2 regions of the Streptomyces sp. NPDC020801 genome follow, and region 2 is predicted to be linked to the other one. Evidence: riboswitches for the same ligand, from Rfam matches in the RefSeq annotation. Region 2 holds a riboswitch; the other holds the start of a gene.
What was found. A riboswitch is a leader RNA that binds a small molecule or an ion and turns the genes downstream of it on or off. The one in region 2 is predicted to bind S-adenosylmethionine.
Positions count from the first base shown of each region.

Region 1: it holds a riboswitch for S-adenosylmethionine, as region 2 does, so the genes downstream of both, thrC (threonine synthase) here and ACH4UM_RS09740 (aminotransferase class V-fold PLP-dependent enzyme) in region 2, are expected to answer to the same signal.

Region 1 is NZ_JBIRST010000009.1:162,556-169,492, forward strand. It holds gene groL (chaperonin GroEL) at 1-1,622, opposite strand, end outside; gene ACH4UM_RS20460 (cold-shock protein) at 1,979-2,182, opposite strand; gene ACH4UM_RS20465 (MoaD/ThiS family protein) at 2,613-2,888, opposite strand; gene thrC (threonine synthase) at 3,006-4,292, opposite strand; SAM riboswitch class I at 4,310-4,491, opposite strand; gene ACH4UM_RS20475 (glucosyl-3-phosphoglycerate synthase) at 4,623-5,594, shown strand; gene ACH4UM_RS20480 (trehalose-6-phosphate synthase) at 5,677-6,937, shown strand, end outside.
Region 2 is NZ_JBIRST010000003.1:516,374-523,310, reverse strand. It holds gene ACH4UM_RS09755 (Rieske 2Fe-2S domain-containing protein) at 1-81, shown strand, start outside; gene ACH4UM_RS09750 (cytochrome bc complex cytochrome b subunit) at 78-1,739, shown strand; gene trpD (anthranilate phosphoribosyltransferase) at 1,931-2,995, shown strand; SAM riboswitch class IV at 3,091-3,207, shown strand; gene ACH4UM_RS09740 (aminotransferase class V-fold PLP-dependent enzyme) at 3,403-4,764, shown strand; gene ACH4UM_RS09735 (Lrp/AsnC family transcriptional regulator) at 4,800-5,081, opposite strand; gene ACH4UM_RS09730 (rhomboid family intramembrane serine protease) at 5,078-5,863, opposite strand; gene ACH4UM_RS09725 (hypothetical protein) at 6,020-6,259, shown strand; gene ACH4UM_RS09720 (NYN domain-containing protein) at 6,321-6,937, shown strand, end outside.

The DNA.
Region 1 (6,937 bases), on a different contig from region 2:
CAGAAGTCCATGTCACCGCCCGGCATGCCGCCGCCGGCCGGCGCGGCGGCCTTCTCCGGCTTGTCGGCGATGACGGCCTCGGTGGTGAGGAACAGCGCGGCGATGGAGGCGGCGTTCTGCAGCGCGGAACGGGTCACCTTCGCCGGGTCGATGATGCCCTCGGCGATCATGTCGACGTACTCGCCGGTGGCGGCGTTCAGACCGTGGCCGACGGCCAGGTTGCGCACCTTCTCCACGACGACGCCGCCCTCGAGACCACCGTTGACGGCGATCTGCTTCAGCGGGGCCTCCAGGGCCAGCTTCACGGCGTTGGCGCCGGTCGCCTCGTCGCCCTCGAGCTCCAGCTTCTCGAACACCTGGGAGGCCTGCAGCAGGGCCACGCCACCACCGGCGACGATGCCCTCCTCGACGGCCGCCTTGGCGTTGCGCACGGCGTCCTCGATGCGGTGCTTGCGCTCCTTGAGCTCCACCTCGGTGGCGGCACCGGCCTTGATGACCGCGACACCGCCGGCGAGCTTCGCCAGGCGCTCCTGCAGCTTCTCGCGGTCGTAGTCGGAGTCGCTGTTCTCGATCTCGGCGCGGATCTGGTTCACCCGGCCCGCGACCTGCTCGGCGGAGCCGGCGCCGTCGACGATGGTGGTCTCGTCCTTGGTGATGACGACCTTGCGGGCGCGGCCCAGGAGGTCCAGGGACGCGTTCTCCAGCTTGAGGCCGACCTCCTCGGAGATGACCTCGCCGCCCGTGAGGATGGCGATGTCGCCGAGCATGGCCTTGCGGCGGTCACCGAAGCCCGGGGCCTTGACGGCGACGGACTTGAAGGTGCCGCGGATCTTGTTGACGACCAGGGTCGACAGGGCCTCGCCCTCGACGTCCTCGGCGATGATCAGCAGCGGCTTGCCCGACTGCATGACCTTCTCCAGGAGCGGGAGCAGGTCCTTGACCGAGGAGATCTTGGAGTTGGCGATGAGGATGTACGGGTCCTCGAGCGACGCCTCCATGCGCTCCATGTCGGTCGCGAAGTAGGCGGAGATGTAGCCCTTGTCGAAGCGCATGCCCTCGGTGAGCTCGAGCTCCAGACCGAAGGTCTGCGACTCCTCGACGGTGATGACGCCTTCCTTGCCGACCTTGTCCATGGCCTCGGCGATCAGCTCGCCGATCTGGGTGTCGGCGGCGGAGATGGAGGCGGTGGAGGCGATCTGCTCCTTGGTCTCGACCTCCTTGGCCTGGTCGAGCAGGGCGGCGGAGACGGCCTCGACGGCCTTCTCGATGCCGCGCTTCAGGGCCATCGGGTTGGCACCGGCGGCCACGTTGCGCAGACCCTCGCGGACCAGCGCCTGGGCGAGCACGGTCGCGGTGGTCGTACCGTCACCGGCGACGTCGTCCGTCTTCTTGGCGACTTCCTTGACCAGCTCGGCGCCGATCTTCTCGTACGGGTCCTCGAGCTCGATCTCCTTGGCGATGGAGACGCCGTCGTTGGTGATCGTGGGGGCGCCCCACTTCTTCTCGAGGACGACGTTGCGGCCCTTGGGGCCGAGGGTCACCTTGACGGCGTCCGCGAGCTGGTTCATGCCGCGCTCGAGGCCGCGCCGCGCCTCCTCGTCGAACGCGATGATCTTGGCCATGTGAAGTGGTCCCTCCAGGACTGGGGGTGATTCCTTCGGACCGCGCCCGCGCCCGCGACGGACGGCTCGCCGGCCTTGTGGTTCCTTGCCCCACCCGGCCTGCGGGCCTCACCGACCCGGTCCTTCGTTGTCACTCTCACCTTCAGAGTGCTAACGCCAATGATTAGCACTCGACCCCATCGAGTGCAAGCGCCTCCGGGGGGTCCGGCAGGCGACTCAGCCGGGCGCGAACACGGGTACGCCGCGGCGGCGGCCGGCGCCGGAGCAGGTGGCGGCCGGACACGCCGAAGGGCCCGCACCCCAGCGGAGGTGCGAGCCCTTCGAAAGAAGAAGATTGCTTGCGGTGGTCGCGCGATTCAGGCCGTGACGCGGACCATGTCGGCCTGCGGACCCTTCTGGCCCTGCGAGATCTCGAACTCGACCCGCTGGCCCTCTTCCAGCGTGCGGTAGCCGTCCATCTGGATCGCGCTGTAGTGGACGAAGACGTCCGCACCACCGTCGACCGCGATGAAGCCGTACCCCTTCTCCGCGTTGAACCACTTGACGGTGCCCTGAGCCATGCCTAACTCCCCTATTACTGGCCCTTGCACAGATCCACACTTCGCGGACCCGGGTCAGACCTCACCCCCCGTGGAATGGGGGTGTGCGCCGGAACGCGTCGACCGCGGCTGAATGTATCTGTCCAACTGCCGTCTGCAACAGGTCAATCGGACGAGAATTCTGGACGCACACGGTCCGGAATGTGGTGAGAATTCACCTGAATTCAGGGCAAGTCGGGCCCCGCAAACAAGACAAATGCCGCGAAATGCCCTCGCACTTTGGCTACTTCTTGTCGGGCCCGCGGCAGGAATCCAGGGCCCGTGACCCCGAGATCAGGAGCGCGTTCCCCAACTGTACCGCGCTCAATCACACGGAATTGCCCCCTCCGCTTCTCTTACGGAGGGGGCAATTCGATGAACTCTGCGTAACGGATGTTACCGATGGTAATGATCAGCCGCCGGCGACCGCCGGGATGATGGAGACGCCCGCACCGTCCGGGGTGGCGGTCTGAAGGCCCTGTTCGAAGCGGACGTCGTCGTCGTTGACGTAGACGTTGACGAAGCGGCGCAGCTTGCCCTGGTCGTCAAGAACGCGGGCGGCGATGCCGGTGTGGTTCTTCTCCAGGTCGGAGATGACCTCGGCGAGGGTCGCGCCCTCGGCGCTCACCTCGGCCTGCCCGCCCGTGTAGGTGCGCAGGATGGTGGGGATGCGAACGGTCACGCTCATGCGGTGAAACCTCCGGTGGTGTCTCGCGGATACGGCTGGGCAACGCCCCAGGGGCGCGGGGAAACCGCGCGCCCGGGGAAGCTGCGCGACCGGCCCATCGGCCCGCAGCGCGACGGTCTACGCCAGACCGGCTTCCCGGAACGACTCCAGGCTGGGGCGGATGGTCGCGGTGAGCCCCGTGCCCGCGACGGCGTCCAGGGTCTTCAGGCCGTCGCCGGTGTTGAGGACGACGGTGGTCTTCGTCGGGTCGAGCAGGCCGGCCTCGATCAGCTTCTTCGTCACGCCGACCGTCACCCCGCCCGCCGTCTCCGCGAAGATGCCCTCGGTCCGCGCCAGCAGCTTGATCGCGTCCACGACCTGCTCGTCCGTCACGTCCTCCACCGCGCCGCCCGTGCGGCGGGCGATGTCCAGGACGTAGGGGCCGTCTGCCGGGTTGCCGATCGCCAGCGACTTGGCGATGGTGTTCGGCTTCTGCGGCCGGACCACGTCGTGCCCGGCCTTGAAGGCGGTGGACACCGGCGAGCAGCCCTCGGCCTGGGCGCCGAAGATCTTGTACGGCCGGTCCTCGACCAGACCGAGCTTGATCAGCTCCTGCAGGCCCTTGTCGACCTTGGTGAGCTGCGAGCCGGAGGCGATCGGGACGACGATCTGGTCCGGCAGCCGCCAGCCGAGCTGCTCGCAGATCTCGTACGCCAGCGTCTTGGAGCCCTCGGCGTAGTACGGCCGCAGGTTGACGTTGACAAAGCCCCAGCCCTCGCCGGCCGGGTCGCCGATCAGCTCGGAGCAGAAGCGGTTCACGTCGTCGTAGTTGCCCTCGATGCCGACGAGCTCGCCGCCGTAGACCGCGGCCATGACGACCTTGCCCTGCTCCAGGTCGTGCGGGATGAACACACAGGAGCGCAAGCCGGCCCGGGCGGCCGCCGCGCCGACGGCACCGGCGAGGTTGCCGGTGGAGGAGCAGGACAGGGTGGTGAAGCCGAACGCGCGCGCCGCCTCCAGCGCCTGGGCGACCACCCGGTCCTTGAAGGAGTGCGTCGGGTTGCCGGAGTCGTCCTTGACGAAGAGCTTGCCGGCGTCGACGCCGAGCTCGCGGGCGAGGTGGTCGGCCTGGACGAGCTGGGTCCAGCCCGGGTTCAGGTTCGGCTTGGTCGCCACGTCCGCGGGGACCGGCAGCAGTGGCGCGTAGCGCCAGATGTTCGCGGGGCCCGCCTCGATCCTCTTGCGCAGTTCCTCGGCGTCGTAGGCCGAGAAGTCGTAGGCGATCTCCAGCGGGCCGAAACACTCCTCGCAGGCGAAGACCGGGCCGAGGGGCACGCGATGGCCGCACTCGCGGCAGCTCAGCGCCGCGGCGGGACCGAGGTCTACGGTGGAGTCGGTGCTGCTTGCAACAGTCTGCACAGCCATGGAGGCGAGGCCCTTTCTCCTCATCTTCCTCACGACGCATCTCGCCGTGAGACGGATTTGGCACCTTCCCTAGCCGGGAGCCTCGCGGTGACCGTCGACGCTGATCCACGACTGGACGATCAACGGTGGTCTACGAGAACCGGCTGGAGGGTTGCCGGGGCTTCATCGGGCCGTGTCCCTCTGCCCCTCTGGATGAGCTGTATGCGGTTGTTGAGCGGCGGCGACCCCCGACATGCGATGGTCATCCGCGTTGTTCAAGACTGTAACCGAAGGCCAGGACAGTTGAGATAGTCGTCCGAACCGCGAGACAACAGTGAGGAGCCGCTGACTGTGCTGGAAGAAGTCGAGCGCTGGCTGGCCACCCGCTCCTGGTCCGTGACCGATCGCCCGCTCCACCAGATCCTGGCCGCCAAGCAGCGCACCGGTCAGTCGGTCTCCGTCGTGCTGCCCGCCCTGAACGAGGAGGAGACGGTCGGCGACATCGTCGCCGTGATCCGCCACGACCTCATGGACCAGGTGCCGCTCGTCGACGAGATCGTCGTGGTCGACTCCGGCTCCACCGACCGCACCTCCGAGGTGGCCGCCGCCGCGGGCGCCCGGGTGATGCACCGCGACGAGATCCTGCCGCGCCTGCCGGCGGTGCCCGGCAAGGGCGAGGTCCTGTGGCGCTCCCTGCTCGTCACCCGCGGGGACGTCATCTGCTTCGTCGACGCCGACCTGAAGGAGTTCTCCTCCGACTTCGTCACCGGGATCGTGGGCCCGCTGCTCACCGAGCCGGACGTGCAACTGGTCAAGGCCATGTACGACCGCCCGCTCACCGTGTCCGACGGGCGCGCCCCGGGCACGACCGCGGCCGGGCAGGGCGGACGGGTCACGGAGCTGATGGCACGCCCACTGCTCAACATGCACTGGCCGCAGCTGGCCGGCTTCGTGCAGCCGCTCGGCGGCGAGTACGCGGCCCGCCGCTCGCTGCTGGAGCAGCTGCCGTTCCCCGTCGGCTACGGCGTCGAGCTGGGGATGCTGGTCGACGCCCTGCACCTGGTCGGCCTGGACGCGCTCGCCCAGGTGGACGTCGGCGTGCGCAAACACCGGCATCAGGACGGGCAGGCGCTGGGCCGGATGGCCGCCGCGATCTACCGGACCGCCCAGCTGCGGCTGGCCCGCGGCCACCTCGTCCGTCCCTGCCTCACCCAGTTCGAGCGCGGGCAGGACGGCTTCGAGCCGCGCACGTACTCGGTGGACACCGAGGAACGGCCGCCGATGACCGAGATCGCGGAGTATGCATCCCGGAAGGTGGCGTAAAACCCCGGCCTCGTCGTATACGGCCCGCTACGAAGCGGAACCGTACGTTTGAGCGTTTCCGGGCCGGGCTAGGTTGAGGACCATGGCTTCAACGCACGGCGCCGAGGTGCTGGTCGCGTCCAATCGCGGCCCGGTCTCGTACGAGGTACGCCCGGACGGCTCGCTCCACGCCAGACGCGGCGGCGGAGGGCTGGTCTCCGGGCTGTCAGCGATCGGTCCGGACGCGGGCGCGGTGTGGGTGTGCGCCGCGCTGAACGACGCCGACCGCGAGGCGGTACGCCGCTTCGAGGGCGGCCGCCGGCTGCCCTCCGAGGCGACCGGCGGGCAGCAGGTACGGATGCTCGACATCGACGCCGGCGTCTTCGCCGACGCCTACAACGGCATCGCCAACTCGGTGCTGTGGTTCGTCCACCACATGCTCTACCAGACGCCGCTGGAGCCGGTCTTCGACGCGGAGTTCCGGCACCGGTGGGCGTCGTACGAGGCGTACAACCTGGCCTTCGCCGAGGCGCTGGCGGAGGAGGCGGCCGAGGGCGCGGCCGTGGTGGTGCAGGACTACCACCTGACGCTGGTCCCGGGGATGCTGCGCGACTTCCGGCCGGATGTGCGGATCGGGCACTTCTCGCACACGCCGTGGGCGCCGGTGGACTACTTCCGGATGCTCCCCGACGACATCGCCGAGCAGGTGCTGCGCGGGATGCTGGGCGCCGACCGGCTGGGATTCCTGACCCGGCGGTGGGCGGACGCGTTCACCGGGTGCTGCGAGGCGCTCGTGGGCGGGCTCGGGGGCACCATGATCGGGGTGCACGGGCTCGGCGCGGACGCCGACTTCCTGCGGGAGCGGTCGCATCAGGCCGACGTCTTCGAGCGGATGGCCGCGCTGCGCGAGGAGATCGGCGCGGGGCCGGACGGCGGGGTGCGGAAGACGATCGTCCGGGTGGACCGGACCGAGCTGTCCAAGAACATCGTGCGGGGACTGCTCGCGTACCGGCAGTTGCTCGAGGACCGGCCGGAGTGGCGCGAGCGGGTGGTGCACGTCGCGTTCGCGTATCCCTCACGGCAGGATCTCGCGGTCTACCGGGACTACACCGCCGAGGTGCAGCGGCTGGCGGAGGAGATCAACGGGCATTACGGGACGCCCGGGTGGACGCCGGTCGTGCTCCACGTCAAGGACGACTTCGCACGGTCACTTGCGGCCTACCGGATCGCGGACGTGGCGCTGGTCAATCCCATCCGGGACGGGATGAACCTGGTCGCCAAGGAGGTGCCGGTCGTCTCCGACGCGGGGTGCGCGCTGGTGCTGTCGCGGGAGGCGGGGGCCTGTGCGGAACTGGGGGACGACG
Region 2 (6,937 bases):
GGCGTGGACAGCGAGGGTTACCTCCAGGCGCTCGGCGACTTCGAGGAGCCCGTCGGTCCTGCATTCTGGGAGCGCGGATGAGTACTTCAGCGAGCAACACCAATCCGTCCGGCGGCAACGCGGCGGGCCGCTCGCGCGGGCAGGCCCCGGCCGGCGAGCGCCTCGCCGACTGGGCCGACGGCCGGCTCGGGATCTACTCCCTGGCCAAGTCGAACATGCGCAAGATCTTCCCCGACCACTGGTCGTTCATGTTGGGTGAGGTCTGCCTCTACAGCTTCATCATCATCATCCTCACGGGTGTGTACCTGACGCTGTTCTTCCACCCGTCGATGAACGAGGTGGAGTACCACGGCAGCTACGTCCCGCTGCAGGGACAGCTGATGAGCGAGGCGTTCAACTCGACCCTGCACATCTCCTTCGACGTGCGCGGTGGTCTGCTGATCCGGCAGATCCACCACTGGGCCGCGCTGATCTTCCTGGCCGGCATGTTCGTGCACATGATGCGCGTGTTCTTCACGGGCGCGTTCCGCAAGCCGCGTGAGGTCAACTGGCTGTTCGGCTTCCTGCTGTTCGTCCTGGGCATGTTCACCGGCTTCACCGGCTACTCGCTCCCGGACGACCTGCTCTCCGGCACCGGTGTCCGCTTCATGGAGGGCGCGATCCTGTCCGTGCCGATCGTCGGCACGTACCTGTCGTTCTTCCTCTTCGGCGGTCAGTTCCCCGGCCACGACTTCGTGGCCCGGTTCTACTCGATCCACATCCTGCTGCTGCCGGGCATCATGCTCGGTCTGCTGGTGGCGCACCTGATCCTGGTCTTCTACCACAAGCACACGCAGTTCGCGGGTCCCGGAAAGACCAACAACAACGTGGTCGGCATGCCGCTGCTGCCGGTCTACATGGCCAAGGCCGGAGGCTTCTTCTTCCTGGTCTTCGGTGTCATCGCGGCCATCGCTGCGATCGCGCAGATCAACCCGATCTGGGCCATCGGTCCCTACCGTCCGGACCAGGTGTCCACCGGCGCCCAGCCGGACTGGTACATGGGCTTCTCCGAGGGCCTGATCCGTACGATGCCGGGCTGGGAGATCAACTTCTGGGGCCACACGCTCGTCCTGGGTGTGTTCATCCCGCTGGTGATCTTCCCGCTGGTCCTGGTGGCGATCGCGGTCTACCCGTTCATCGAGGCCTGGGTCACCGGCGACCGGCGTGAGCACCACATCCTGGACCGCCCGCGCAACGCCCCGACCCGGACCGCCTTCGGCGCGGCCTGGATCTCCTGGTACTTCGTGCTGCTCGTCGGTGGTGGCAACGACCTGTGGGCCACGCACTTCCACCTGTCGATCAACGCGATCACCTGGTTCGTCCGGGTCGCCTTCTTCATCGTGCCGGTCATCACGTTCGTGGTCACCAAGCGGATCTGCCTCGGCCTCCAGCGCCGGGACAAGGACAAGGTGCTGCACGGCCGCGAGTCGGGCATCATCAAGCGCCTGCCGCACGGTGAGTTCATCGAGGTCCACGAGCCGCTCAGCCAGGAGCAGCTCTACACCCTCACGGCGCACGAGCAGTACGCGCCGGCCGAGATCGGCCCGACGGTCGACGAGAACGGCGTCGAGCGCAAGGTGAAGGGCTCCCAGCGGCTGCGCGCCAAGCTCAGCAACGCGTACTACGGCGAGGACAACCAGATCCCGAAGCCGACCGTCGAGGAGTACAGGGAGATCACGAGCGGCCACGGCCACCACTGATCAATGACCGCTTGATCACTCACCGCTGAGCGTCGCCACGCCACGGTCGAAGGGCCCCGTCCGGATGGGTACCCCTTGCTCGTCGAGAGCCTGGGGGAGGACGGGGCCCTTCGCAGTGCCCCGGGCTGGATAGGCTGGACCTGTTCGAGATACGCGTCCCGCAGTCCGGGACACCTACCCAGGAGCGGCTTATGAGCGCTGTGACCCCCGCTGGAGGCGACACCGCGGCGGGCCGTTCCTGGCCCCAGGTGCTGAACGGCCTGCTGGAGGGCCACGACCAGAGCGCGGACGACACCGCGTGGGCGATGGACCGCATCATGCGCGGCGAGGCGACGGACGCCCAGATCGCCGGGTTCGTGGTGGCGCTGCGGGCCAAGGGCGAGACGGTCGAGGAGATCACCGGCCTGGTCCGGGCGATGTACGAACACGCGAACGTCATCGAGGTCCCGGGCCCGAGCGTCGACATCGTCGGCACGGGCGGGGACGGCGCGAAGACGGTGAACATCTCGACCATGTCCTCGATCGTCGTCGCCGGCACCGGCGCGAAGGTCGTCAAGCACGGCAACCGGGCCGCCTCGTCGGCGTCGGGCGCGTCGGACGTGCTGGAGAAGCTCGGCGTCAACCTGAACCTGCCGGTGGAGCGGGTGGCCCAGGTGGCAGAGGAGGCCGGGATCACCTTCTGCTTCGCGGTGAAGTTCCACCCGGCGCTGCGGCATGTCGCCGCCGCCCGCGGCCAGCTGGGCATCCGCACCACGTTCAACGTGCTCGGCCCGCTCACCAACCCGGCCCGGGTGAGGGCCCAGGCGGTCGGTGTCGCGGACCCGCGCATGGCGCCCATCGTGGCCGGCGTCTTCGCCGAACGCGGCAACTCCTCCCTGGTCTTCCGTGGCGACGACGGCCTCGACGAGCTGACCACGACCGCCACCTCACGGGTGTGGATCGTCCGGGACGGCAAGGTCACCGAGGAGAGCTTCGACCCGCGGGACGTCGGCATCGAGCTGGTGCCCGTGGAGGCCCTGCGGGGCGCCGACGCGTCCTACAACGCGGAGGTGGCGCGGCGGCTGCTGGACGGCGAGAAGGGCCCGGTGCGGGACGCCGTGCTGCTGAACTCGGCGGCGGCCCTGGTGGCCCTGGAGCCGGGCTCCGGGACGCTTGCCGGGCAGATCCGGGCCCAGATGGCGAGGGCGGCGGAATCGATCGACTCGGGGGCGGCCAGGCGCACCCTGGACCGCTGGGTGGCCGCAAGCAACGCCTGAGGCCCGCACGGGCCCCGACGGTGTGACGCAGGGCGCAGTCCGGATGCCGGACTGCGCCTTGCGCGCCGAAGATCGTGTGGCAGGATACTGAACCAGGTCATGAGTGACAGCCATTCGGCCCCGGCCGGCTGTCCGGCAACCCTCCGTCCGTGGCGGGGTGCCCCGGGTGAGGACCAGGTCGTAGGCAGCGAGGTCTACGGCAAGCGCGGACCCCTCGCACGCTTTTGCATTATGCGAAGGCCGGGGTCCTGGTCGTCGAGGAGCCTTCTGTGAGCAAGCGAATGCGCTAGGGGCGACAGCCCCCAGGGGCCGCAGAGCCCCGCCTCCGCATCCCCCTCTTCACCTCTCTCCACGCTGGAGCCGTGCCTGCTCGCGTGGAACGACGCCTGCTTTCACGGGAGTTCACCATGTCCGTCTCCACCGTTGCCGCCGGCCAGTCCGTTTGTGCCCCGCTGCCCGTTCTGGGGCGGGATGTCGCCGTCCCGCTCGTCACCGGCGGCGAGGTCACCTATGCCGCGCTCGACTACGCCGCCAGCGCCCCCGCCCTCCAGCGCGTCTGGGACGACGTGGCGGCGTACGCGCCGTACTACGGCAGCGTCCACCGCGGCGCCGGCTACCTCTCCCAGCTCTCCACCGACCTGTTCGAGAACGCTCGCAGGACGGTCGGGGAGTTCCTCGGCTGCCGTGCGGAGGACCATGTGGTCTTCACCCGGTCCACCACCGACTCCCTCAACCTCCTGGCCCGTGCGCTCCCGGCCGGCTGTGAGGTCTTCGTCTTCGAGACCGAGCACCACGCCTCGCTGCTGCCGTGGCAGGACGCGAAGGTCACCTACCTCGACGCCCCGCGCGCCCCGGAGCAGGCCGTCGCGACCCTGGAGCGGGCCCTCGCCGGCCGCGACCCCCACGGCCCGGCCCTGGTCTGCGTCACCGGAGCCTCCAACGTCACCGGCGAGCTGTGGCCGGTACGCGAACTTGCCGCCGCCGCCCACGCCCACGGCGCCCGCATCGTCCTGGACGCGGCCCAGCTGGCCCCGCACCACCCGGTGAGCGTCCGTGACCTCGACGTCGACTGGGTCGCCTTCTCCGGGCACAAGCTCTACGCCCCCTTCGGCTCCGGCGTGCTGGCCGGCCGGGCCGACTGGTTGCGCGCGGCCGAGCCGTACCTCGCGGGTGGCGGCGCGAGCCGGAAGGTCACCCGGCGCACCGACGGGGGCGTGGACGTGGAGTGGCACGAGAGCGCGGCCCGCCACGAGGCCGGCTCCCCGAACGTGATCGGCGCCTACTCCATCGCCGCCGCCTGCAAGGCCCTGACGGAGGCCGGTTTCGACACCCTCGTCGCGCGCGAGCAGTACCTGATCGCCAGGGTGCGGGAGGGCCTCGCAGAGGTGCCCGAGGTGAAGGTCCTCTCCCTGTTCGGCGACGACGCCCCGCGGGTCGGCGTGATCTCCTTCGTGGTCGAGGGCTGGAACAGCTCCCACTTCGCCGCCGCGCTCTCCGCCGAGTACGGCATCGGCGTCCGCGACGGCCTGTTCTGCGCCCACCCGCTGGTGCGCACCCTGCTGGGCAGCGACCCGCAGGCGCAGGGCGAGTGCGGTGCTCCCGAGGCCGCGCCCGGCGAGAAGTCGCTCAACGCCATCCGCGTCAGCTTCGGCGCCGGCACCCCCGACGAGCACGTCGAGCGCTTCGTGACGGCGGTGAGGGCACTGGTGCGGGACGGCGCGAAGTGGCGGTACCGCACGGAGGACGGCCGCTGCGTCCCGGCCGTGTGACCTCGGGGAACCTGTGGGAGGCGGTGTTCAGGCGGTCAGGAGTCCAGCCCGATCGCGAACGCCGCCTCCAGGTCGTGCTGCGAGTACGTCCGGAACGCCACGTGGGTGTCCGTGCCCAGCACGCCCGGGATCTTGCTGATCCGCCCGGGGATGACCTCCGCGAGGTCCTCGTGCTGCCGCACCCGGACCATGGCGATCAGGTCGTAGGTACCGGTCACGGAGAAGACCTCGCTGACACTGTCCAGCGAGGCGATCTGCTCGGCGATCTCGGGGATCCGGTCCACGCTGGTCTTGATGAGGACGATCGCGGTGATCACGGCTGGTTCTCTCCCTCGGAGGCCGGAGCAGGGGTGACCTTCACTCTAGGGCCTGATCCACCGGGCAGGCCCGCCGTGCCGCCGAACCGTACCCACGCATAGGCGAAGCCCAGCCCGAAGCCCACCACGTGGGCCAGGTAGGCCACGCCCGGTCCCTGGGTGGAGCGGCCGGCCGCCAGCCACTGCAGGGCCGCCCAGAAGGGCAGGACCACCCAGGCGGGAAAGCGCAGCGGCAGAAAGAACAGGAAGGGAAAGAGACTGGTCACCCGCGCCCGGGGGAACAGGTACAGGAATGCGCCGAGGACCGCCGAGATCGCTCCCGAGGCCCCCACCAGGGTCTGCCCGGAGGCGGCGTGGGCGGCCGCGTAGCCCAGCAGGGCGAGGTAGCCGCAGCCTACGTAGAACAGCGTGAACTGCAGGCGGCCCATGCGTTCCTCGGTCATCGCCCCGAAGACGTAGAGGAAGAGCATGTTGCCCAGCAGATGCACCCAGCTGCCGTGCACGAAGAGGGCCGTCGCGGGGGTGAGGGCGGCCCGTGGGGCTCCGGTGAACAGTTCGGCGGGGATCACGCCCCAGCGCCGGAAATAGGCCCGCTGGGCGAGCAGCAGCCGCTCACCGGTGCCGTAGGCCGGATCGAGGCCCGCCGCCGGGCCCACCACGAAGATCAGGCAGCACAGGACGATCAGGGCGGACGTCACCGGCGCCGGTACGGCCCGCACCGCCCGTACCGCCCTGAGCGCCCTGGCTGTCCGGAGGGCCACCGCGTTCCTGTCGCCGATCATGTGAACAGAGCATGGCGTAACGGGACGCACCAGCACAGACCGCCTCGCCGCCGCGGACACTCGGGCGGTGAGTCGCCGCCAGGCCGTAGGGTTACGAGCCATACGCCCAGGGAAGCTGGCGCGTCACGGAGACTAGAAGGAAAGCGAACAGCCACGATGACGGTTCCCCTGCCGACCGCCACGACGCGGTGGCGCTGCGCCCTCTGCGGCAACCTCACCCGCTTCGACGTGACGCGCTCGTCGAAGGTCGTCGAGTACGTCCATCTCGACCTCGCCGGAGAGCCGAAGGTCGAGGAGCGCGAGGTGGTCAGTGAGACCATCGAGTCGGTGCGCTGCCGCTGGTGCAACGCCGTGGACCAGGTGGAACTCGTGGACAGGCCGGGCGCCGGCTCCTGAGCGGAGCGGGCCCGCACAGGGATCCCCCGCCGGGGGATCCCGCAAGGCAATGGGGTGACGGATGGTGGAGACACAAGGCGGGGAGCCGGCCGACGGCGCCGCTGAGGTGCTCGACCGTCCGCTGCCCGACGGGGTGCGCCGCCGGGTCGTGCAGATCGTGTCCGATGCGTTCGGCCGGCTGACCGTCGGCGAGCTGCCCGCGCAGCTGCGGCAGTACGCCCGGTTCGCGCCCAACCGCCGGGCGAAGTTCGCGGGCAACGCGATGGCGGCGGCGCTGGAGACGGACACGCTGTTCCGGCAGCGCATCGCCGAGAAGTTCAGAGAGGCCCAGCCGGAGCTGTCCGGCGCCCTGGACTCCGGCTCGCCGCCCCCGGCCGCGGACCCGCTCGACGTGGCGGCCGCGGCCTATGTACTGCGGCCCGCGGGCTGGGTGAAGCAGGTGACGGCCGCCGGCGAGGAGGCCCAGCGGGCGGACGCCGAGCGCGTCGACGAGGAGAGCCGGGCCGAGCTCGACCGGCTGCGCGCCGAGGTCGCGGCGGCCCGCGAACAGACCCGCACCGAGACCGAACGGCTGCGTGCCGAGCTGGACGCGGCCAAGAAGGAAGCCGAGTCACTGCACCGCAAGCTGCGCGCCGCGCTCAGCGACGTCAAGCGGGGCGAGGCCGCGTTGCGCAAGAC